Regions from separate parts of the Kitasatospora sp. NPDC058478 genome, predicted to be linked through region 2. Evidence: riboswitches for the same ligand, from Rfam matches in the RefSeq annotation. Region 2 holds a riboswitch; the other holds the start of a gene.
The links. A riboswitch is a leader RNA that binds a small molecule or an ion and turns the genes downstream of it on or off. The one in region 2 is predicted to bind glycine.
Positions count from the first base shown of each region.

Region 1: another riboswitch for glycine. It lies ahead of gcvP (aminomethyl-transferring glycine dehydrogenase); the one in region 2 lies ahead of gcvT (glycine cleavage system aminomethyltransferase GcvT).

Region 1 is NZ_JBHXML010000044.1:67,595-79,039, reverse strand. It holds gene ACFWPT_RS24455 (vancomycin high temperature exclusion protein) at 20-742, shown strand; gene ACFWPT_RS24450 (DNA polymerase IV) at 807-2,207, shown strand; gene ACFWPT_RS24445 (MFS transporter) at 2,352-3,848, opposite strand; gene ACFWPT_RS24440 (YsnF/AvaK domain-containing protein) at 4,028-4,822, opposite strand; partial or broken gene ACFWPT_RS24435 (PRC-barrel domain-containing protein) at 4,835-5,197, opposite strand; glycine riboswitch at 5,421-5,524, shown strand; gene gcvP (aminomethyl-transferring glycine dehydrogenase) at 5,761-8,661, shown strand; gene ACFWPT_RS24425 (DUF5999 family protein) at 8,753-8,944, opposite strand; gene ACFWPT_RS24420 (hypothetical protein) at 9,339-9,911, opposite strand; gene ACFWPT_RS24415 (hypothetical protein) at 10,279-11,445, shown strand, end outside.
Region 2 is NZ_JBHXML010000046.1:26,811-38,403, reverse strand. It holds gene ACFWPT_RS24960 (L-serine ammonia-lyase) at 1-792, opposite strand, end outside; gene glyA (serine hydroxymethyltransferase) at 951-2,219, opposite strand; gene gcvH (glycine cleavage system protein GcvH) at 2,313-2,687, opposite strand; gene gcvT (glycine cleavage system aminomethyltransferase GcvT) at 2,899-4,020, opposite strand; glycine riboswitch at 4,252-4,357, opposite strand; gene ACFWPT_RS24940 (enhanced serine sensitivity protein SseB C-terminal domain-containing protein) at 4,544-5,386, shown strand; gene ACFWPT_RS24935 (enhanced serine sensitivity protein SseB C-terminal domain-containing protein) at 5,504-6,427, shown strand; gene ACFWPT_RS24930 (ABC transporter permease) at 6,870-7,859, shown strand; gene ACFWPT_RS24925 (ABC transporter substrate-binding protein) at 7,911-9,686, shown strand; gene ACFWPT_RS24920 (ABC transporter permease) at 9,787-10,797, shown strand; gene ACFWPT_RS24915 (ABC transporter ATP-binding protein) at 10,794-11,593, shown strand, end outside.

The DNA.
Region 1 (11,445 bases), on a different contig from region 2:
GGCGATCGAGGGAGGGCACGTGGGGTTCGGCACCGGGATAGCGGGTCTGCTGCGGCGTCGGGGCGGGCTGTTGAAGGTCCGGTTCCGGCGGCGGCCCGTGCAGCGCAGGGCCTTCCAAGCGGCGACGGTGCTCTGCTCGTTGGCGCTGGCGCCGAGCGCGTGGCTGTGGTGCTCGGCCGGGGACCGGGTCGGCACGGTGGCCAGCGTGCCGACCGCGCCGGTCGCGGTGGTCTTCGGCGCCGGGCTGGACCAGGGCAAGCCGTCGCCGTACCTGGAGCACCGGCTGAGCGCGGCGCTGGACCTGTACCGGGCGGGGAAGGTGCAGGCGATCCTGGTGACCGGCGACAACGGCCGGGACAGCTACGACGAGCCGGACGCGATGCGGACGTACCTGATCGAGCACGGGGTGCCGGCGGTCCGGGTGGTGGGCGACTACGCGGGCTTCGACACCTGGAACTCCTGCACCCGGGCCCGGCGGGTCTTCGGGGTGGAACGGGCGGTGCTGGTCAGCCAGGACTTCCACGTCCGCCGGGCGCTGGCCCTGTGCGAGGCGGCGGGCATCGACGCGTACGCGGTCGGGGTGCCGGAACCGCACGACGGCACCTGGCTGTACGGCGGGCTGCGGGAGATCCCCGGGGCGGGCAAGGCGGCGGTCAACGCCTGGCTGCGGCCGGACCCGCTGTTCCTCGGCCCCCGGGAGGACGGCATCCCGAAGGCTCTGGCGGACGCGGCGCAGGGCTAGGGACAGGACCTGGGCCCTGCGCGGGTTCGTACGCATTGTCGGACCCCTGCGGGATGATCGGCGGGTGCGATCACTGCCGAGCATCATCCACCTCGACATGGACGCCTTCTTCGCGGCGGTGGAGCAGGCGGCCAAGCCGAGCCTGCGCGGTAAACCGGTGGTCGTCGGCGGGCTCGGCGGGCGCGGGGTGGTCTCCACCGCCTCGTACGAGGCGCGGAGGTTCGGGGTGCACTCGGCGATGCCGATGGCGCAGGCGCGCCGGCTCTGCCCCAACGCGGCCTTTCTGAGCGGCCGGTTCGAGGCCTACCGGCAGGTCAGCGAGCTCGTGATGGGTCTGCTGCGCGAGCTGTCGCCGCTGGTGCAGCCGCTCAGCCTGGACGAGGCCTTCGTCGACCTGGAGGCCGGCCCCTACGGTCCGGTGCTGGCCGAGTCCGACCACGAGACCGGGGAGCGGCTGGTGCTCGCCCTGGCGGAGGACCTGCGGGCGGACATCCAGCGGCGCACCGGGCTGACCGGGTCGGTCGGGGCCGCCGGCTCCAAGCTGATGGCGAAGATCGCCTCCGAGCAGGCCAAACCGGACGGGCTGGTGCTGATCGAACCCGGGCAGGAGCGGGCCGTGCTCGGCCCGATGCCGGTCCGGGCGCTGCCCGGGATCGGGCCGGCCACCGAGCAGGTGCTGCGGCGGGCCGGACTGAACACCGTGGCGGACCTCGCCGAGGCGGGGGAGGGCGAGCTGGTGCAGCTGCTCGGGCGGGCGCACGGCGCCGGTGTGCACCAGATGTCGATAGGGCTGGACGACCGGCCGGTGGTGGCCGATCAGGACGCCAAGTCGGTCTCGGTGGAGGACACCTTCGAGGTGGACCTCGCCGACCGGGATCGGGTGCTGCGCGAGGTGGAGGTGCTGGCCGCCCGGTGCGTGCGGCGGCTGCGCGCGGCCGGGCGGTCGGGGCGGACGGTGGTGCTCAAGGTCCGGCGGTTCGACTTCTCGACGCTGACCCGTTCGGAGACGCTGCGCGGGCCCACCGACGACGAGGCGGTGGTCATCGAGACGGCGCGCCGGCTGGCCTCCCAGGTGGACATCACCGGCGGGGTGCGGCTGCTCGGGGTGGGGGTCGCCCAGCTGGCCGACTACACCCAGGAGGACTTGTTCGCGCAGGCCCTGCGGGAGGAGGCGGCCGAGCACGCGGAGGCGGAGGTCGAGGCGGCGGAGGAGGAGCCGGAGGCGGCCGCGCCGCGCCGCTGGATGCCCGGGCAGGACGTCCGCCATGCCGAGCTGGGGCCCGGGTGGGTGCAGGGCAGCGGTGTCGGGCGGGTCACCGTGCGGTTCGAGACGCCGTGGAGCGGGCCGGGGCGCATCCGGACCTTCGCGGTGGACGATCCGGCGCTGGAACCGGCCCGTCCGCTGCCGCTGTGGGGGGCGGAGGGGCCGGAGGAGACGGGGGAGACGGGGGAGACGGGGGTGTGAAACGCGAAGCGGCCCCAACCGGTGGGGGGAGTACCGGTTGGGGCCGCATACCGTGCCGGACTTCGTGCGGTCGTGATGCCCTCGCGACCGTCCGAAGGCCGGGCCGCCGCGCCCTGTCCCTGAGCGCGGCGGCCGGACGCCTGGTCAGGCGTCGGTCTTGGCCAGCTCGGGGCTGGAGTTCCGCTCGGCCGCGCCGCCCGAGGCGACGACGGTGGCGGCCGACTTGGTGCCGCGGATCAGGAACGGGACGACGCCGGCGACGGCGCAGACGACGGCCGCGACCCAGAACGCGTGCTTGTAGGCGTCCAGGGTGGGCAGCAGCAGCGGGATCTGCGGCGGCAGCTTCATGGTGTCGCCGGTCAGGATGGCGGCCATCACGGCGGTGCCGATCGCGCCACCGACGGTGCGCAGCACGGCGTTCATGCCGTTGGCGATGCCGCTCTGCTCCACCGGGACGGCGCCGTTGATGTAGGCCGGCATCGCGGAGAACGCCAGGCCGATGCCCAGGCCGAAGATCGCCGAGGAGGTGTAGATGTCGCCCTCGTGGCTGTGCCGCACGGCCAGGTAGGCCATCGCGACGGCACCCAGGACGCCACCGAGGACCAGCGGCAGGCGCGGGCCGCGGCGGGCGATCAGCATCGCGCCGACCGGAGCCGCCACCATCGAGCCGATCGCGGACGGCAGCAGCAGCAGACCGGCGTGCAGGACGGTCGCGGTGAAGCCGTAGTGGGTGAGCTTCTCCGGGGTCTGGGCGAAGTTGCTGATCACCATGAACGAGCCGTACATGCCGAAGCCGATCAGCAGGCCGGCCAGGTTGGTGAAGGCGACGGCCGGACGGGACATCATCTTCATGTCCACCAGGGGGTGCGCGACCTTGGTCTCGATGACCCCCCAGATCAGGGCGACGACGGCGGCCACGGCGAACAGGCCGAGGGTCTTGGTCGAGGTCCAGCCCCAGTGGTTGCCCTGGCTGACCGCGACGAGCAGGGCGGAGAGCCAGCCGGCCAGGGTGAGGGCGCCGAGCGGGTCGGCGCCGCCCTCCTTGTCGGTGACCGGGTCGGACGGGACGCGGAACGCGACCAGGGCGACCGCGATCAGGCCGAAGACCAGGCCCATCCAGAAGATCGACTTGTAGCTCCAGTGCTCCAGCAGGAGACCGGTCGCGACCAGGCCGAGGCCGGAGCCGACACCCATCGAGGCGCTGATGGCGGCGACGCCGCCGGTCACCTTCTGCTTGGGCAGCTCGTCGCGGACGATGCTGATCGCCAGCGGGAGCACGCCACCGCCGGCGCCCTGAAGGACGCGGGCGACGACCAGCCAGGTGAAGGAGTGGGTGCTGACCGCCAGTGCCGAACCGGCGACCAGACCGGCCAGCGAGATCAGCAGCATCGGCTTACGGCCCCGGAGGTCGCCGAAGCGGCCCAGCAGGGGAGTCAGCACGGCGGCGGAGAGCAGGTTGGCGGTCATCAGCCAGGTGATGCTGGACGCGGAGACGCTCAGTTCCTTGGCCAGCGAGGGCAGGATCGGGACGACCGCGGTCTGCACCACGCTGAACGACAGCATCGCCAGGATGAGGGCCGGCAGGACCCGGGCGCTGCTCTGCTTCTCGGCCGCGGTGGTGGGCTGTGGTGCCTCACTCACGGTTGCTTCCTCCCGTACATAGTGAATGAACTGAAGTAACCATGCCGGGAGATACTTCAGAGTGTCAAATATCCATTGGTGACGCTTTGGCAAAATCGAAGGATTCCGGCCGGGCGGCGACCGGGACGGGGCATGCCGAGGGCCCCGGACCGAGGGGTCCGGGGCCCTGGGGGCGAGGGTCAGGCGAACGGGCGCAGCACGGCCGGGCGGGGGGTCTCGGCCACCGGGGTGGCTGCCGGGGTCGCCGGGGCGGCGGCGGTGTTGTCGTGGACCTCGACGTGCTCGCGGCGCAGTTCGTCCCGGATCACCTCCTCGGCGGTGTAGCGCTCCACCACCAGGCGGACCCGCTCGATCGGGGTGAGGTACTTGCGGACCACCGGGCGCTCCTCGCGCAGGGTGACCTCCTCCACCGCCTCGGCGATCTCCTTCTCGGTGAGCGAGGCGCGCTCGGCCTCGCTCACCGGCATCCGCTCCACCCGGACGCGCTCGCGGACCACCGGGACGCGGCGCTCGACCTGCTCGCTGGTCACGTACTTGCGCAGCTTCGCGGTGCCCACGATGTGCCAGTCCGTGGTGATGTCCAGGCGCTCCTCGCGGCAGGTGATCTCCACCGGGCCGTTGGGGGACGAGGTGGCCGGGCCGGTCGAGCGCTCCGAGACCGGCGCGGCCATGACCGAGTTCGTGGTCGCGGCGGTCGTCACGACCGGGGCGGGCTGCGGCTTGGGCTCGGTCGTCGTGGGGGCTGCTGCGGGCGCGGGGGTGTTGAGGGTCCGCACGTTGACCTCCGTCGCGGTGCCGGTGGGGTCGGCAGGGGTGGTCGGGGCGGGGCCGAGGGAGTGGAAGGTGATGGGCTTCACGGGCTCGGCCGCCGAGGTGGTGCCGAAGTCGAGGTCGGGCCGCGCCGGTCGGTCGTCCTCGCGGCCGATGGGCCGGTCGCCGTCCCGGCCGGCTGGGCGGTCACCGTCCCGGCCGATCAGCCGGTCACCCTCGCGGCCGACGGGCCGGTCGGCGTCCCGGCCGACCGGCCGGCCGTTCGCCGGGGTGTCCAGGCCGTAGTAGCGGTAGAGCTGGAGCTCCTGGGCGGGCGACAGGTGCTGGCCGACGCCGAAGTCCGGCGACTCCTTCACCAGCGACTTGTCGTACGGCACCCGGAGCTCGTCGCCGGAGAACTCGCTGGTGGTGAGCGGGACGAAGGCGTCCCGGCCGAAGATGCCGGTCCGGACGGCTGCCCACTCCGGCTGGCCGGTGGCGTCGTCCAGGTAGACCTCGTCGACCGTGCCGATCTTGTCTCCGTTGCGGTCGACCGCCTTGTGGCCGATGAGGTCCCGGGGATCGATGTCGGTTTGCACTCTTTCCTCCAGTGCGCTGCGCCTGCGGAACTCCCGCAGGACCGTGGCCGGAGCACCCGTTCCGCCTGCCACTTCACACCAAAGGCCATGAATCGGACGGGCGCGACCGGGGTGCGCCGGACGGGCTTCGGGCTGGACCGTCCGGGGGACGCGCGTAGACCGGGAGTGACCCGACGCGGCCGTGATCAGGGGGCCTGCCGCTGGTACCCTGGGCGGCGACCGCCGAGCCCGCTCGGGAGAGTCCCCGGCCACGGAAAGCGCTGGTCGGGGCGCCGAAGGAGCAACTCCTCCCCGGAATCTCTCAGGCATCCGTACCGTGTGGGGTAGGTCACTCTGGAAAGCAGGGCAGGACCGTCGGCAGGGAGCCGACGGCCACCACCCTCACCGACGGTGCAAGCCGGCGGCGTGCCACAGCGCGCCGTGCGGGTGAAGCTCTCAGGTCCCGATGACAGAGGGGGAGGCCTGTCGGGTTCGCCCGCCCGGGTCGAATCGCTGTCCGCAGCGGCTCCGGCCGGCCGGCGTGCGCACCCCCGCCGGTCCGTGACCAGGAGGCCTCGACCACCATGAACGCCCAGCCGAACGCGGGACGCCCCACCGGCGCCTCGACCCTCACCGAGCTTGAGCTGGCCAGCCCCTTCGAGAACCGCCACATCGGCCCCGACGACGCCGCGCAGCAGAAGATGCTGGCGTCCATCGGCTACGGCTCGCTGGACGAACTCGCCGCCACCGCCGTTCCCGAGGCGATCCGCTCCATCACCGGCCTGGACCTGCCCGGCGGCCGCAGCGAGGCGCAGGTGCTCGCCGAACTGCGCGAGCTGGCGAGCCGCAACCAGGTGCTCCAGCCGATGATCGGCCTGGGCTACTACGGCACCTTCACCCCGCCGGTGATCCTGCGCAACGTCATGGAGAACCCGGCCTGGTACACCGCCTACACGCCGTACCAGCCGGAGATCTCCCAGGGTCGCCTGGAGGCGCTGCTCAACTTCCAGACCCTGGTCTCCGACCTGACCGGCCTGCCGACCTCCGGCTCCTCGCTGCTCGACGAGGGCACCGCGGCCGCCGAGGCGATGGCGCTCGCCCGCCGCGTCACCAAGGTCAAGGGTGGCGTCTTCCTGGTCGACGCCGAGACCCTGCCGCAGACCACCGCGGTGATCAACACCCGCGCGGTGCCGACCGGTGTCGAGGTCGTCGTCGCCGACCTGTCCGAGGGCATCCCGGCCGAGATCGCCGAGCGCGGCGTCTTCGGCGTGCTGCTCCAGTACCCGGGCGCCACCGGTGTGGTCCGCGACCTCACCCCGGTCATCGAGCAGGCGCACGGCCTCGGCGCGATCGTCGCGGTCGCCGCCGACCTGCTGGCGCTGACCCTGCTCGCCTCGCCGGGCTCGCTCGGCGCCGACATCGCCTGCGGCACCTCGCAGCGCTTCGGCGTGCCGATGGGCTTCGGCGGCCCGCACGCCGGCTACCTGTCGGTGCGCGCCGAGTACGCCCGCTCGCTGCCCGGCCGCCTGGTCGGCGTGTCGGTCGACGCCGACGGCAACCGCGCCTACCGCCTGGCGCTGCAGACCCGCGAGCAGCACATCCGCCGCGAGAAGGCCACCAGCAACATCTGCACCGCCCAGGTGCTGCTCGCCGTCATGGCCTCGATGTACGCCGTCTACCACGGCCCGGACGGCCTGGCCGACATCGCCCGCCGCACCCACCGCTACGCCGCCGCCCTCGCCGAGGGCCTGCGGGCCGGCGGCGTCGAGCTGCTGCACGGCGAGTTCTTCGACACCGTCACCGCCGTCGTCCCGGGCCGTGCCGCCGAGATCGCGGCCGCCGCCCGCGCCAACGGCGTCAACGTCCACCAGGACGGCGCGGACCGGATCTCGGTCTCCACCGACGAGACCACCACCCGCGAGCACCTGGCCGCCGTCTGGGCCGCGTTCGGCGTCCCCGCGGTCGAGGTCGCCGAGGGCGCCGACGCGCTGCCGGCCGCGCTGCTGCGCCAGGACGAGTACCTGACCCACCCGGTCTTCCACAGCCACCGCTCGGAGACCGCCATGCTGCGCTACCTGCGCCGCCTGTCGGACCGGGACTACGCGCTGGACCGCGGCATGATCCCGCTGGGCTCCTGCACCATGAAGCTCAACGCGACCACCGAGATGGAGGCCGTCACCTGGCCGGAGTTCGGCCAGCTGCACCCCTTCGCGCCGATCGAGCAGGCCCAGGGCTTCCTCAGCCTGATCCGCGAGCTGGAGCGCCAGCTGGTCGAGGTGACCGGCTACGACGCCGTCTCGATCCAGCCGAACGCGGGCTCGCAGGGCGAGCTGGCCGGCCTGCTGGCCGTCCGCGCCTACCACCACGCCAACGGCGACACCCAGCGCGACGTCTGCCTGATCCCGTCCTCCGCGCACGGCACCAACGCGGCCTCCGCGGTGATGGCCGGCATGCGCGTGGTCGTGGTGAAGACCCTGGTCGACGGCGACGTGGACGTCGAGGACCTGAAGGCCAAGATCGAGCAGCACCGGGACAGCCTCTCCGTGCTGATGGTCACCTACCCGTCCACCCACGGCGTGTACGAGACCCAGATCACCGACATCTGCGCCCTGGTGCACGAGGCCGGCGGCCAGGTGTACGTGGACGGTGCCAACCTGAACGCCCTGGTCGGCCTCGCCAAGCCGGGCAAGTTCGGCGCGGACGTCTCGCACCTGAACCTGCACAAGACCTTCTGCATCCCGCACGGCGGCGGCGGCCCGGGCGTCGGCCCGGTCGCGGTGCGCGCCCACCTGGCGCCGTACCTGCCGAACCACCCGCTGCAGCCGGAGGCCGGCCCGGCCACCGGGGTCGGCCCGATCTCGGCGGCGCCGTGGGGCTCGGCGGCCATCCTGCCGATCTCCTGGGCGTACGTCCGGCTGATGGGCGGCGAGGGCCTCAAGCGCGCGACCCAGGTCGCGGTGCTGAACGCCAACTACATCGCCAAGCGGCTGGCACCGCACTTCCCGGTGCTCTACACCGGCCCCGGCGGGCTGGTCGCGCACGAGTGCATCATCGACCTGCGCCCGCTGACCAAGGAGACGGGCGTGACGGTGGACGACATCGCCAAGCGCCTGATCGACTACGGCTTCCACGCGCCGACGATGTCCTTCCCGGTGGCCGGCACGCTGATGATCGAGCCGACCGAGTCCGAGGACCTGCACGAGATCGACCGGTTCTGCGACGCGATGATCGAGATCCGGGCCGAGGTCGACAAGGTCGGCTCGGGCGAGTGGGCGGCCGCGGACAACCCGCTGCGCAACGCCCCGCACACCGCCGCCGAGCTGGCCGGCGAGTGGGCGCACGGCTACTCGCGACAGGAGGCGGTCTTCCCGGCGGGCGTGAACCCGGCGGACAAGTACTGGCCGCCGGTCAGCCGGATCGACGGCGCGTACGGCGACCGCAACCTGGTCTGCTCCTGCCCGCCGCTGGAGGAGTACGGCGTCTGATCCGGACCGGACGTACGGCAGGGCCCCGACGGCACGTACCGTCGGGGCCCTGCCCGTTGTCGTCGTCCGGCGGCTGCCCCCGCCGGTGCGGTCAGGCCGCGTGGGCGACGGTGCGGCGCGGCGCGATCACCCGGCCGTCGGGCAGCAGCTCTCCGGTGTCCTCGAACAGCACGACGCCGTTGCAGAGCAGGCTCCAGCCCTGCTCCGGGTGGCAGGCCACCGTGACGGCAGCCTCGCGGTCCTCGCACTCGGCCGACGGGCACTCAGGACGGTGCTGGCACATGCGTACCCTCGCTTCGCTCTGCGATCCTCCCCCGTGGTGCGGCCGCCGGCGGAGCCGTCGGGAGCCGCCGCGGTAGCCGGATCCTGTCCGCGCGCCGACCAGGTGTTGACCGGCGCTCAAGTGGGTAGGACAGGTGGTCCTTCCACGCTGGTTCCCAGTGTCGGCATCTGTGGACGCGCGCGCAGGGATTTCGTGACATGCGCCACAACTCCCGGGCAGAGATCACCCGTTCAGGTGGGTCCGGCGGGAAAGGGCGCACCGATGGGTCAGCTGCGGCATGGCCCGAGGAGGTCAGGGCGGATGGCCCGTCCGGGTGGTTCGGGCGGATGAGGGTGACACGCGCGCCGACGGGCCACCGGGTGCTGGCCCGGTGGCCCGTCGGCGTGGGGCCGGCTCAGGAGGAGCCGAGCAGCAGTGGCTTGGCGAGCGGCGCCCGGGCGAGCAGCGGCAGCAGCTCGGCGGCCGGGTAGGCGCGGTGCGCGGTGACGCCGAGCGGGGCCGGGGCCAGCGGGATCAGCTGGTCGGCGGCCGGGCCGGCGTCGGGGCTGTGCAGCCACAGTGCCGTCGCGTACTGCCCGGGGAAGGTCAGCAGTCGGGGCTGCTGGCGGGACCGGGAGCCCTGGGCGAGCTGCCAGGCCTGGCGCAGCGCCCGGACCGTCGAGTCGAGGTAGGGGCCGGCGGTGAAGTGCGAGAAGGTGTGGCCCTCGACGGCCTGGACGACCTCGGCGGCGGCGGCGACCTCGGCGCCGTCCTTGATCAGGAAGCGCCAGCCCGTCCGGCGGGCGGCGGGCAGCTCCGGGCGCGGCCCGTCCAGGACGTGGACGGCGAGGGGGTGCGCGGGGAGCAGCGGGCCGACCGGATGGCGCAGTGCTGCGGCGGCGGGTTGGCGCAGCGCGGTCTCCGAGTCGAGTGCGGCCAGGACGGCGCGCAGGGCGCTCGGCGGGGGCTGGGGGGTCTGCAGAGTCATGGCGGGGTCCGCCTCTCCGTGCGAGATCGGCGTGCGAGTGCGGCATACCGGCGTGGCGCGGTGTGTCATCGGTGACGGGACCTGGCCGTGTCCGGTTGTGCATGATCGCGGTGCCGGCGCGGTCGCCGCCGTCGACGAGGGTTTCGAGGCGGAGCGGGCCGGCCGGAGCGCAGTGCGAATTCTATCGAACAGGTGCGCAGGGTGACCTGTTTATCACAGGCGGTGGCGCCGGGCAAGTCGGCAGATCTGCTGAATATCCGTCAGTTTCCTTGCATTGCAAGCCAGTACAAGCATTCGGGTATCGATCTTCGAGGTGGGCATGATGCTTGCACGGTCGGGTCGGCCGGTGTCTCAGGAGGAGGGGACCGTGGGCGAGAAGGTCGTGGCGACTCGGGCTGATCTGGCGGACCGGCAGCTGTACCGGCGCAAGCTCCAGGCCTGCCTCGACGCGCTGGGGCGGATGCTGCGCGAGGACCGGTTCGACCGGCCGCGGGCGGTCATGGGCCTGGAGATCGAGCTCAACCTGGCCGACGAGGACGGCCTGCCGGCGCTGCGCAACGCGCAGGTGCTGAGCGCGATCGGCTCCAGCGACTTCCAGACCGAACTGGGCCAGTTCAACGTCGAGGTGAACATCGTGCCGCACCGGCTGTGCGGGCACGTCTTCGAGGACCTGCGCGAGGAGCTCGACACCGGGCTGCGCTACGCCGACCGGCGGGCCGCCGAGGCCGGTGCCCGGATCGTCATGGTGGGGATCCTGCCGACCCTGGAGCACGGTCACACCGGCCTGGACGCGATCTCCCACAACCCGCGCTACAGCCTGCTCAGCGACCAGATCCTGGCCGCCCGCGGCGAGGACATCGCGCTGGACATCGAGGGCGTCGAACACCTCCAGCTGGAGACCATCACCATGGTGGCCGAGGCCGCCGCGACCTCCCTGCAACTGCACCTGCAGGTGACCCCGGAACGCTTCTCCTCGGTGTGGAACGCGGCCCAGGCGATCTGCGGGGCGCAGCTCGCGCTCGGTGCCAACTCGCCGTTCCTGTTCGGGCGGGAGCTGTGGCGGGAGACCCGTCCGGTGCTGTTCCAGCAGGCCTGTGACACCCGTACGGCGGAACTCAAGGCGCAGGGCGTCCGGCCGATCACCTGGTTCGGCGAGCGCTGGGTGGACTCGGCGTACGACCTGTTCGAGGAGAACCTGCGGTACTTCCCCGCCCTGCTGCCGATCTGCGACGACGAGGACCCGATGAAGGTGCTCTCCTCCGGCGGCGCGCCCCGGCTCGCCGAGATGCGGCTCCACAACGGCACGATCTACCGCTGGAACCGGCCGGTGTACGACATCGCGGGCGGGATCGCGCACCTGCGGGTGGAGAACCGGGCGCTGCCGGCCGGGCCGACGGTGGCCGACACGCTCGCGAACGCCGCCTTCTACTACGGGCTGGTCCGGGTGCTCGCCGAGCAGCCCCGGCCGGTCTGGACCAGGCTGCCGTTCGAGCGGGCCGACGAGAACTTCCGGCAGGGCGCCCGCTACGGCATC
Region 2 (11,593 bases):
CCACTCCATTGCGTTGGCCGGGCCGATGCCCTCGGCGCGCATCGCGCGGGCGGCCGCGGCGGCGCGGCGGCGGACCTTGAGGCCACCGGGCAGGATGCCCTCGCGGGACATGCCGGCCCGCACGCACTCCTGCATGACCTGCCAGATCTCCAGCAGCCCGGTCCGGATCTCCTCCTCGGAGCGCCAGGCCTTCTCGTTCTCCAGCATCAGGCCGGAGATCGACAGCCCGGTCTCCCGGGTGAGCCGCAGCAGCTCCTCGCCGGTGCGGAAGGGGTAGCGCAGCGAGGTGTCGTCGGGCTTGACCCGGTCCGCGCCGATGGCGTCCTCGTCGACGACGAAGCCGCCGCCGACCGAGTAGTAGGTCTTCTCCAGCAGCGTGGAGCCGTCCGCCGCGTACGCCCAGATGGTCATGCCGTTGGCGTGGTACGGCAGCGAGCGGCGGCGGTGCAGGACCAGCTGGGTGCCCGGGTCGAAGTCGATGGGGTGGGTGCCGAGGAGGTTGAGCCGCTTCTCGGTGGTGATCCGCTCGACGTCCTTGTCCGCCTGGTCGACGTCGACCGTGCGGGGGGAGTTGTCCTCCAGGCCGAGCAGGACGGCCTTCGGGGTGCCGTGGCCGTGGCCGGTGGCGCCCAGCGAGCCGTACAGCTCGGCGCGCACGCTCGCCACCTGGGCGAGCAGGTCCTCGGACCGCAGGCGTCGGGCGAACATCCGGGCGGCGCGCATCGGGCCGACGGTGTGGGAACTCGACGGGCCGATGCCGATGGAGAAGAGGTCGAAGACGCTGATGGCCACGGGGGACGTCCTTGTCTGGTCTCGTGGAAGGACTGGCGGGCGGGGGACGACACGGGTCGGGGCACCGCGCGCACTGTCCAGTGTGCGCGGTGCCCCGGGATCCCAGGTGCCGCGGCGGGGTGAGGCCGGTCACCCCGCCCGAACGATCACCGCAGTGATCAGAGGTTCGGGTAGAGCGGGTACTTCTCGGCCAGCGCGGTGACGCGGGCCTTGAGCGCGGTGGCGGCGTCCTCGTCGAAGGCGGGCTTGAGCGCCTCGGCGATGATGTCGGCGACCTCGCGGAAGTCCTCGGCCTGGAAGCCGCGGGTGGCGAGCGCGGGGGTGCCGATGCGCAGGCCGGAGGTGACCATCGGCGGCCGAGGGTCGTTCGGGACGGCGTTGCGGTTGACCGTGATGCCGACCTCGTGCAGGCGGTCCTCGGCCTGCTGGCCGTCGAGCTGGCTGTTGCGCAGGTCGACCAGGACCAGGTGCACGTCGGTGCCGCCGGACAGCACCGAGGCGCCGGCCTCGGCGACGTCGGCCTGGAGCAGGCGCTCGGCGAGGATCTTGGCGCCCTCCAGGGTGCGCTGCTGGCGCTCCTTGAACTCCTCGGACGCGGCGACCTTGAAGGCAACGGCCTTGCCGGCGATCACGTGCTCCAGCGGGCCGCCCTGCTGGCCGGGGAACACCGCGGAGTTGATCTTCTTGGCGTACTCGGCCTTGGACAGGATGACACCGCCGCGCGGGCCGCCCAGGGTCTTGTGGGTGGTGGTGGTGACCACGTCCGCGTACGGCACCGGGTTGGGGTGCAGGCCGGCGGCGACCAGGCCGGCGAAGTGCGCCATGTCCACCATCAGCAGCGCGCCGACCTCGTCGGCGACCCGGCGGAACGCGGCGAAGTCCAGCTGGCGCGGGTAGGCGGACCAGCCGGCGATGATCAGCTTCGGCTGGTGCTCCTTGGCCAGGCGCTCGACCTCGGCCATGTCGACCTGGCCGGTCTTCTCGTCCACGTGGTACGCGACCACGTTGTAGAGCTTGCCGGAGAAGTTGATCTTCATGCCGTGGGTCAGGTGACCGCCGTGGGCCAGGTTCAGGCCCAGGATGGTGTCGCCCGGCTTGATCAGCGCGAACATCGCGGCGGCGTTGGCCTGCGCGCCCGAGTGCGGCTGGACGTTGGCGTGCTCGGCGCCGAACAGGGCCTTGATGCGGTCGATCGCGATCTGCTCGACCACGTCGACGTGCTCGCAGCCGCCGTAGTAGCGGCGGCCGGGGTAGCCCTCGGCGTACTTGTTGGTGAGTACCGAGCCCTGGGCCTCCATGACCGCCACCGGGGCGAAGTTCTCGGAGGCGATCATCTCCAGGGTGGTCTGCTGGCGGTGCAGCTCGGCGTCGACCGCGGCGGCGATCTCCGGGTCGAGGGAGTGCAGGGACTGGTTCAGAACCGTCATGGTGTGGTCTTCCCGGGAGGAGAGAGACGGGAGCAGAGAGGGGGGAGCCTGGCAGGGCGGCCGCCGCGCTGCGGCCGCCCCGTCACGAGCGGGTCAGCCGCCGATGAAGGCGGTGTACTCGTCCGCGCTGAGCAGCTCGTCGGTGGACTCCACCTGGACCTTGAACAGCCAGCCGCCCTCGAACGGGGCGCTGTTGACCAGGCTGTTGTCGTCCAGGACGTCCTGGTTGATCTCGACGATCTTCCCGGTCACCGGGGAGAACAGGTCGCTGACCGACTTGGTCGACTCCAGCTCGCCACAGGACTCGCCCGCGGTCACGTCGGCGCCGACCTCGGGCAGCTGCACGTAGACGATGTCACCGAGCGCGTCGGCCGCGTGGGCGGTGATGCCGACCGTGGAGACACCGCCCTCGATGGCGGTCAGCCACTCGTGCTCCTTGGTGTACTGCAGGTGCTGGGGGTTGCTCATGGCGTCATTCTCCAGGATGGGAAGCGGGTACGACGAAGCGGGCCGCCGCACGGACGGCTTCGACGCGGATCAGGCGTGGTTCAGGCATGGTTCAGGCATGGGATCGGACCTGGGTCGGACCTGGATCAGGCGTGGCTCAAGCCTGGGTCGGGCGTGGTTCAGGCCCGGGTCTACGGGGAAGGCGGGGCCTCGGCGAGCGAGGCCCCCGGCCTCAGCGGGCGCGCTTGTAGAACGGCAGCGCCACGACCTCGACCGGCTCGTGCTTGCCGCGCACGTCCACCGCGACGGCGGTGCCGGGGGCGGCGTGGGCCGCGTCCACGTAGGCGATCGCGATCGGCCGGCCCAGGGTCGGCGACGGGGCGCCCGAGGTGATCCGGCCGATCGGGGCGCCGTCGGCGGAGACCACGGTGTACTCGGCGCGCGGGACGCGCTTGCCCTCGGAGACCAGGCCGACCAGCACCCGCGGCGGGTTGGCCTCGGCCTCGGCGGCGGCCCTCTCCAGCGCCTTGCGGCCGACGAAGGTGCCCTCGTTGGTGGTCTTGTCGAAGCGCACGACCCGGCCCAGGCCCGCGTCGAACGGGGTCAGGTCGGTGGAGAGCTCGTGCCCGTACAGCGGCATGCCGGCCTCCAGGCGCAGCGTGTCGCGGCAGGACAGGCCGCACGGGACCAGGCCGCGGCCCTCGCCGGCGGTGGTCAGCGCCTGCCAGACGCCCTCGGCGTCGCCCGGGTTGCAGAAGATCTCGAAGCCGTCCTCGCCGGTGTAGCCGGTCCGGGCGAGCAGCACGTCGCGGCCGGCGACCTGGGCCGGGAGGATCGCGTAGTACTTCAGGCCGGGCAGGTCGGCGTCGGTGGTCCCGGCCAGGATCGCGGTGGCCTCCGGGCCCTGGACGGCGATCAGCGCGTAGGTGTCGCGGTCGTCCGTGACGACGGCGTCGAAGCCCTTGGCGCGGGCGATCAGCTCGTCCAGCACCAGCTGGGCGTTGGAGGCGTTGGCGACGACCAGGAAGGCGTCCTCGCGCAGGCGGTAGACGATCAGGTCGTCCAGGATGCCGCCGTCCTCGGCGCAGATCATGGTGTAGCGGGCGCGCAGCACGCCCAGCGCGGAGACGAAGCCGACCAGCGCGTGGTCCAGCATCTCGCCGGCCTGCGGGCCGGTGACGGTGATCTCGCCCATGTGGGAGAGGTCGAACAGCCCGGCCCGGGTGCGGACGGCGAGGTGTTCCTCGCGCTCGCTGCCGTAGCGCAGCGGCATGTCCCAGCCGGCGAAGTCGGTCATGGTCGCGCCGAGGGCGCGGTGCAGCGCGTCGAGCGCGGTGAGGCGGAGGGACGACATGGCCTGGAACTCCTCGGTCTGGGCACTCATGGGTGCACGCGCCGGAACCGGACCCGCTGGGGGGCCGACCCTGCGCGCGGGCATGCGGCGGCGTGGGTCTCCCCATCTGTCGTCGAACCTGAGAGCTTCACCGCCCACCTGCCCGCAGCTGTTTCCAGCATCCAGGACAGCATGGTGGCTTGCACCGTGGGTGGGCGCGCGACAGGGCCGTGCGCCACTTTCCAGATGTGCCTAACCCGTGCGGTAGGGGGGCCTGAGAGATTCCGGGGAGGAGTTGCTCCTTCGGCGCCGGCTGTGCCGCCTGACGGGGCACTCCGGGCTCTCCCGCGCGGGTTCGAGCGGCCGGTATGGAGTTGTCGGTCCGCCGGCGCGCCGCGCCGTCGAACGCGCACATCATGGCACGTCCGCGCCGACGACGGGAGAGGGGACCCGGTCACACCCCGCCACCTCGGGCACAGCCCTAGACTGCTGCGCGTCGGCGCAGCAGAGGGCGGCCGACCGGCAGAGGGCGGATCAGGCGCGCATGGGGTACCCGGTGGAGCAGCAGCAGGGGTGGGGCGGGCCGGAGTCGGCGCCGCCGGGCGGCGGGTGGCCGGCCAACGAGCTGGAGCAGGTGCTGACCGCCGCGCTGGGCGACCCGGGTGCGACGCCGCGGGTGGTCGAGGTGCTGGCCCGCAGCCAGGTGTGGATCCCGCTGCCGGCCGGCGGCGACCCGCAGGGGCCCGCGCTGGACCTGCCGACCATCGAGCTGGCCGGCGAGCCGTACGTGCCGGTGTTCTCCTCGCAGGAGGTGTTCCTGCGGCAGGCGCCGGGGATGGCCTTCGCGGTGGCGCCGGTCTGGGAGTTCGCCCGCGGGCTGCCGCTGGGCGTGGGCATCGCGGTCAACCCGGAGGCGGCGGTGGGCATCCCGGTGCCGCCGCAGGGTGTGGCGGAGCTTCGGCGCGGCCCGCGCGAGGAGCGCCTGGCCGACCAGGAGCAGGGCCGGATCCAGGAGCAGAACCAGAGTCAGGGCCAGGGACCGGAGGCGCCGACCGGTGGCCGGGTGGCGCTGCGCGAGCCGGTGCCGGGGGAGGACCCGGAGCACTTCCTGGCCGCCTGCCGGGCCGAACTGTCCGCCCTGCCCGGAGTGTTGTCCGCGCGGCGGGCGCTCGCCAGCATCGAGGGCGAGCCGACCGTGATGTTCGTGGGCGTCCAGCTGGACCAGGCGGCCCCGGCCGACCCGGGCGCGGTGAACGAGGCGCTCGGCCGCGCGTTGGGAACCGCGCCGCTGCCGGGGGGCGTCCACCTCGTACTGCTCGATCTCGCCGATGACCCGGTGGTCGAGTGGCTGCTCACCCGGGTACTCCCTTTCTACGCGCGGGGTTGAGCGGGGTTCGTATCGGAGGCACGTCGCCGTGGCGGTGGCCGGTGCCGCGCCATAGGGTGCGTGCAGACGGCCGACGGGCCGGCAGGCTTGAGGAAAGAGGCGCGGCGAGGTGGGCGCATGAGTGCGGGAGCGGTAGCGGGCGGTGCACCGGGGCCCTGGGGCCAGGCGCCCGCCGGGCGCCCCGGAGCGGATCCGGGCGCGCTGGAGCGCACCCTGCGCGAGGTCGCGCCGGAGCGCTACGAGGCGTACGAGCAACTGCTGCACGCACTGGCCGACGGCCAGGTCTGGATGCTGCTGTGGCACGGCACGCCGGGCAGCGCGGACGCCCAGTACGGGAACATGGAGATCAGCGGCCACGGCTACGCGCCGGCCGTCACCTCGTCCGAGCAGCTGGCGTCGTCCGGCTGGGCGCGGGCCCACGAGGTCATCTCCGGGCGGGAGATCGCCGCTTCGCTGTACCGGACCCGCTGGGGGCTGTGGCTCAACCCGCACGCGCCCGGCGGCGGGGTCGGGGTGCCCTGGGCGGACCTGCGGCGGATCGCCGCGGGCCTGGAGCGGCTGCCGGCCGGGCCGTTGAAGCTGAGTGAGCCGCAGCTGAACGCCCAGCCGTTCTTCGCGCTGCTGGAGCGGCAGGCCGGTGAGGTGCGCGCGGTGCGGGCGCTGCGCCGGGCCTGGGTGCAGCCGGCCGTGGGGGAGCCGTACCTGGCGATCGGACTGGAGCTGTACGAGAGTTCGCCGCCGGCGGTGGAGGCGGTGCGGGCGCTGATGCAGCGGGCGATCGCGGTGGCCCCGGAGGGGCTGGCGGTGTCCACGGTGGCGATGGCGGACGAGTACGACCCGGTGGCGCTGTGGATGCGGGCGCACGCGCGCCCGTTCTTCGACCGGGAGGCGGGACGCCCGCCGACCGGCCCGTACCCGCCGGTGCCGCCTCCGCCGTACCCTGCGCAGCAGGGGCCGGGTTACGGCTACGGCACGCAGCAGCCCGCGCAGGGCTGGACCGGGCAGCCGCAGCAGCCGTGGCCCGGATACCCGGGGCGCTGACAACCAAAACCTGTTTCCAGAAGCCGACTTGATCTTGCATCAGGTCGGCTTCGGTGCTTTCCGGACGAACTTCCGGCCGTTACCGTCGATCACCTTGACATGCCTGATACAGCCGTGTGAAGAGGGATATGCCGAAGGCGTAGGAGGTGCATGCGCACAGATCACAGTTGGGCATCTGTCGGTTGTCAGGGCTGGCGCAAGCGAGTTCGGATGGCAGAGAGTTCTGCGCAACGCACCGCGCGTACTGGGAACCCCACGAAGGTGAACGCGCACGCCGACCGCCAGAACCACGCGAAGCCCATCCCGCGTTGGGGCAGTACCCGTGCACGACGTACTGCCGCGAACACCCGTTCCAAGCACCTCCGCACGTCCGCAGCCGTACCGCCGAACCGGTGACCGGCGCCCGTGGGCCGGCCACCGTCGGCGAGGGGACCAACTGACCATGACCGCACCCATCACAACCACCGGGAACGAACCGGAGGCACCCGCCCCCGCGAGCCCGGCCAAGAAGATCGAGGGCCGCTCCCTCGGCCAGATCGCCTGGACCCGCTTCAAGCGCGACAAACTCGCCGTCGCCGGCGGCGTCGTGGTGATCCTGCTGATCCTGCTGGCCGTACTGGCCAAGCCCATCGAGGCCCTGTTCGGCCTCGACCCGGACGCCCTGAACCAGGACCTGCTCGACGCCAACCTGGGCGGCATCCCGCTCGGTGACTGGGGCGGGATGAGCTGGGACCACCCGCTCGGCGTCGACCCGCTCCAGGGCCGTGACCTGCTCTCCCGCGTGATCGAGGGCTCCTGGGTCTCGCTGCTGGTCGCCTTCGGCGCGACCCTGCTGTCGAACACGATCGGCACCGTGCTCGGCGTCATGGCCGGCTACTACGGCGGCTGGGTGGACACCGTGATCAGCCGCATCATGGACGTCTTCCTCGCCTTCCCGCTGCTGCTCTTCGCCATCGCGATCTCGACCTCGCTGCAGGGCGGCGCGTTCGGCCTGCACGGCCTCCCGCTGCACATCTTGGTGCTGATCTTCGTGATCGGCTTCTTCAACTGGCCCTACATGGGCCGGATCGTGCGCGGACAGACGCTGTCGCTGCGCGAGCGGGAGTTCGTCCACGCGGCCCGCAGCCTGGGCGCCCGAGGCCCGTTCATCCTGTTCAAGGAACTGCTGCCGAACCTGGTCGGTCCGATCCTGGTCTACTCGACCCTGCTGATCCCGACCAACATCCTCTTCGAGGCCGGCCTCAGCTTCCTCGGCGTCGGTATCCAGCCGCCGCAGGCCTCCTGGGGCGGGATCCTCCAGGACGCGATCAAGTACTACCAGGTGGACCCCCAGTACATGGTGGTTCCCGGTCTGGCGATCTTCCTCACCGTGCTCGCCTTCAACCTGCTCGGCGACGGGCTGCGTGACGCCCTCGATCCCAAGAGCAACTGACGCAACGTCAGGCTCTCCCTCCTTCCCATCCTCAAGGGGTTGATCTCACCCATGCGCAGGTCCCGTACCGTCGCCCTGACCGCGGCGGCAGCCGCCGCGGTCCTGATCGTGACCGGCTGCACCTCCGGCAGCAAGGGCTCCGGCTCGTCCTCCTCCGCCAGCGGCAGCAGCGCCGGTGGCGGCGGTGCCGACGCCGCCACCAAGGGCATCGTCAACGCCTCGGACAAGAAGGGCGGGACGGTCACCTACGAGATGAAGGGCTCCCCGGACTCCTTCGACCCGGGCAACACGTACTACGCCTACATCTACAACTTCTCGCGCCTGTACGGGCGTCCGCTGACCACCTTCGCCCCGGGCGCCGGCACGGACGGCGAGAAGCTGGTCCCGGACCTCGCCGAGAGCCTGGGCAAGGCCAGCGCGGACGGCCTGACCTGGACGTACAAGCTGCGCGCGGGCCTGAAGTTCGACGACGGCACCCCGATCAGCTCCAAGGACGTCAAGTACGCCGTCGAGCGCTCCAACTTCGCGCGGGACGTCAACTCCAACGGCCCGACGTACTTCCAGGAGTTGCTGGTCGACAACGAGACGCCGTACCAGGGCCCGTACAAGGACAAGACCGGTGGCCTGAACTCGATCGAGACGCCGGACGACCTGACCATCGTCTTCCACCTGAAGCAGCCGTTCGCGGACTTCGACTACCTGGTCGGCTCCCCGCAGACCGTCCCGGTCCCGCAGGCCAAGGACGACGGCGCCGGCTACGTGAAGCACGTGGTCGCCTCCGGTGCCTACAAGTTCGAGTCCTACGAGGACGGCAAGCAGCTCACCCTGGTGCCGAACACCAACTGGGACCCGAGCACCGACCCGATCCGCAAGCAGCTCGCGGACAAGATCGTGGTCCGGATGGGCATGGAGCAGTCCACCATCGACAAGGACCTGATCGCCGGCAACGCCCAGGTGGACCTGGTCGGCAGCGGCGTCGACCCGCAGACCCAGGCGCAGATCCTGCAGAACCAGAAGCTCAAGGCGAACACCGACAACGCCTACGGCGGCCGCCTGGCGTACGTCGCGATCAACACCAAGGTCGCGCCGTTCGACAACCTGGAGTGCCGCAAGGCCGTCCAGTACGCGATCGACAAGGTCTCCGTGCAGACCACGCTCGGCGGCCCGATCCGCGGCCAGGTCGCCAACACGGTGATCCCGCCGGACGTCCCGGGCCACCAGGACTTCAACACCTGGGCGACCAACGGCAACAAGGGTGACGAGGCCAAGGCCAAGGACGCCCTCAAGGCCTGCGGCAAGGCCGACGGCTTCAGCACGGTGATCACCGCCCGTACCGAGCGCGACCCGGAGATCCAGGCCGCGACCGCGATCCAGGCCGCGCTGAAGAAGATCAACATCAACGTCGAGATCCAGAAGTACGCGCAGGGCAAGTACTTCTCGGACGCCGCCGGTGTCCCGCAGTTCACCCAGGACCACAACATCGGTCTGATGATGATGCAGTGGAGCGCCGACTGGCCGACCGGCTACGGCTTCCTGCAGCAGATCTCCGACGGCCGCGCCATCAAGGCCTCCGGCAACAGCAACCTGGCCCAGCTGAACGACCCCGAGGTCAACAAGCTGCTCGACGACGCCATCACCAACACCGACCAGTCGGCGCGCGAGAAGATCTACGGCCAGATCGACAAGAAGATCATGGACCAGGCGGTCTACGTCCCGCTGACCTACTTCAAGGTCTTCCTGTACCGCCCGGACAGCGCCACCAACCTGGTGTCCACCTCGGGCTTCTCGGGTGAGTACGACTACCTGAACATCGGCACCACCAAGTAAAGAGCCTGGCTCCGCATCCCTGAAGGCAGGTGAAGGCAGCGGCCGCCCGCCGCCGTCCGGAAGATCCCGGACGGCGGCGGGCCGCCGGAGCCGCCCAACTGTGTTTGCCTACATCATCCGCAGGATCTTCGCGGCCGTCGTACTGCTGCTGGTGGTCAGCGCGGTCACCTTCGCGATCTTCTTCCTGCTCCCGCGCATCGCCGGCGAGACCGCCGACCAGCTGGCCACGCAGTACGTCGGGAAGAACCCCTCCCCCGAGGCGATCGCCGCGGTCAAGAAGAACCTCGGGTTCGACCAGCCGCTGTACACCCAGTACTGGCACTTCCTCAAGGCCCTGGTCAGCGGCGCCGAGTACAAGTTCGGCCCGGACCCGGTCACCTGCCACGTACCGTGCTTCGGCTACTCCTTCAAGAACCACCTGGAGGTCTGGCCCGAGCTGATCAAGCGCGTCCCGATCACCCTCTCGCTCGCCGTCGGCGCGGCCGTGCTCTGGCTGGTCTCGGGCGTCGCCACCGGCGTCGTCTCCGCGCTCAAGCCGCGCTCGGTCTTCGACCGGATCGCCATGGGCATCTCCCTCGCCGGCGTCTCGCTGCCGGTCTTCTTCACCGGCGCGCTGCTGCTCACGCTGTTCAGCTACGAGTGGCCGATCCTGGACAACCTCCAGTACGTCGACTTCGCCGACGACCCGCTGATGTGGGCCCGCAACCTGATCCTCCCGTGGATCTCGCTGGCCTTCCTCTACTCCGCGCTCTACGCCCGGCTCACCCGCGCCGGAATGCTGGAGACCATGAGCGAGGACTACATCCGCACCGCCCGGGCCAAGGGCCTGGTCGAGCGCAAGGTCGTCGCCCGGCACGGACTGCGCGCCGCGCTGACACCCGTCATCACCATCTTCGGCATGGACCTCGGCCTGCTCCTCGGCGGCGCCCTCATCACCGAGCAGGTCTTCTCGCTCCAGGGCGTCGGCGCCTTCGCCGTCCAGGCGATCGCCGACAACGACCTGCCCAAGATCCTCGGCGTCACCCTGCTCGCCGCCTTCTTCATCGTCGCCTGCAACCTCGTGGTCGACCTCCTGTACGCACTCGTCGACCCCCGGGTGAGGCTCTCGTGACCGAGCTCCAGAAGACCGAGGCGGTCGCCGCCCAGGCCCCGTCCGGCGACCCCTTCCTCTCCGTCCGCGACCTGCGGATCCACTTCGACACCGACGACGGCCTGGTCCGCTCGGTGGACGGGGTCAGCTTCGACCTGCACAAGGGCCGCACCCTCGGCATCGTCGGCGAGTCCGGCTCCGGCAAGTCCGTCACCTCGCTCGGCATCATGGGCCTGCACCGCACCAAGCGGGCCCGGATCACCGGCGAGATCCGGCTGGACGGCGAGGACCTGATCGCGGCCGGCCCCGAACGGGTGCGCCAACTGCGCGGCCGCGAGATGGCGATGATCTTCCAGGACCCGCTGACCGCGATGCACCCCTACTACACCGTCGGCGCGCAGATCGTCGAGGCGTACCGGGTGCACCACCCCCAGGCGTCCAAGAAGCAGGCCCGGGCCCGCGCGGTCGAGATGCTCGACCGGGTCGGCATCCCGCAGCCCGACCGCCGGGTGGACGACTACCCGCACCAGTTCTCCGGCGGCATGCGCCAGCGCGCCATGATCGCCATGGCGCTGGTCAACGACCCCTCGCTGCTGATCGCCGACGAGCCCACCACCGCCCTGGACGTCACCGTCCAGGCGCAGATCCTGGACCTCATCCGCGACCTCCAGGGCGAGTTCGGCTCGGCCGTCATCATCATCACCCACGACCTCGGGGTGGTCGCCGAACTGGCCGACGACATCCTGGTCATGTACGGCGGCAAGTGCATCGAGCGCGGCCCCGCCGAGACCCTCTTCGACGCGCCCGAACACCCCTA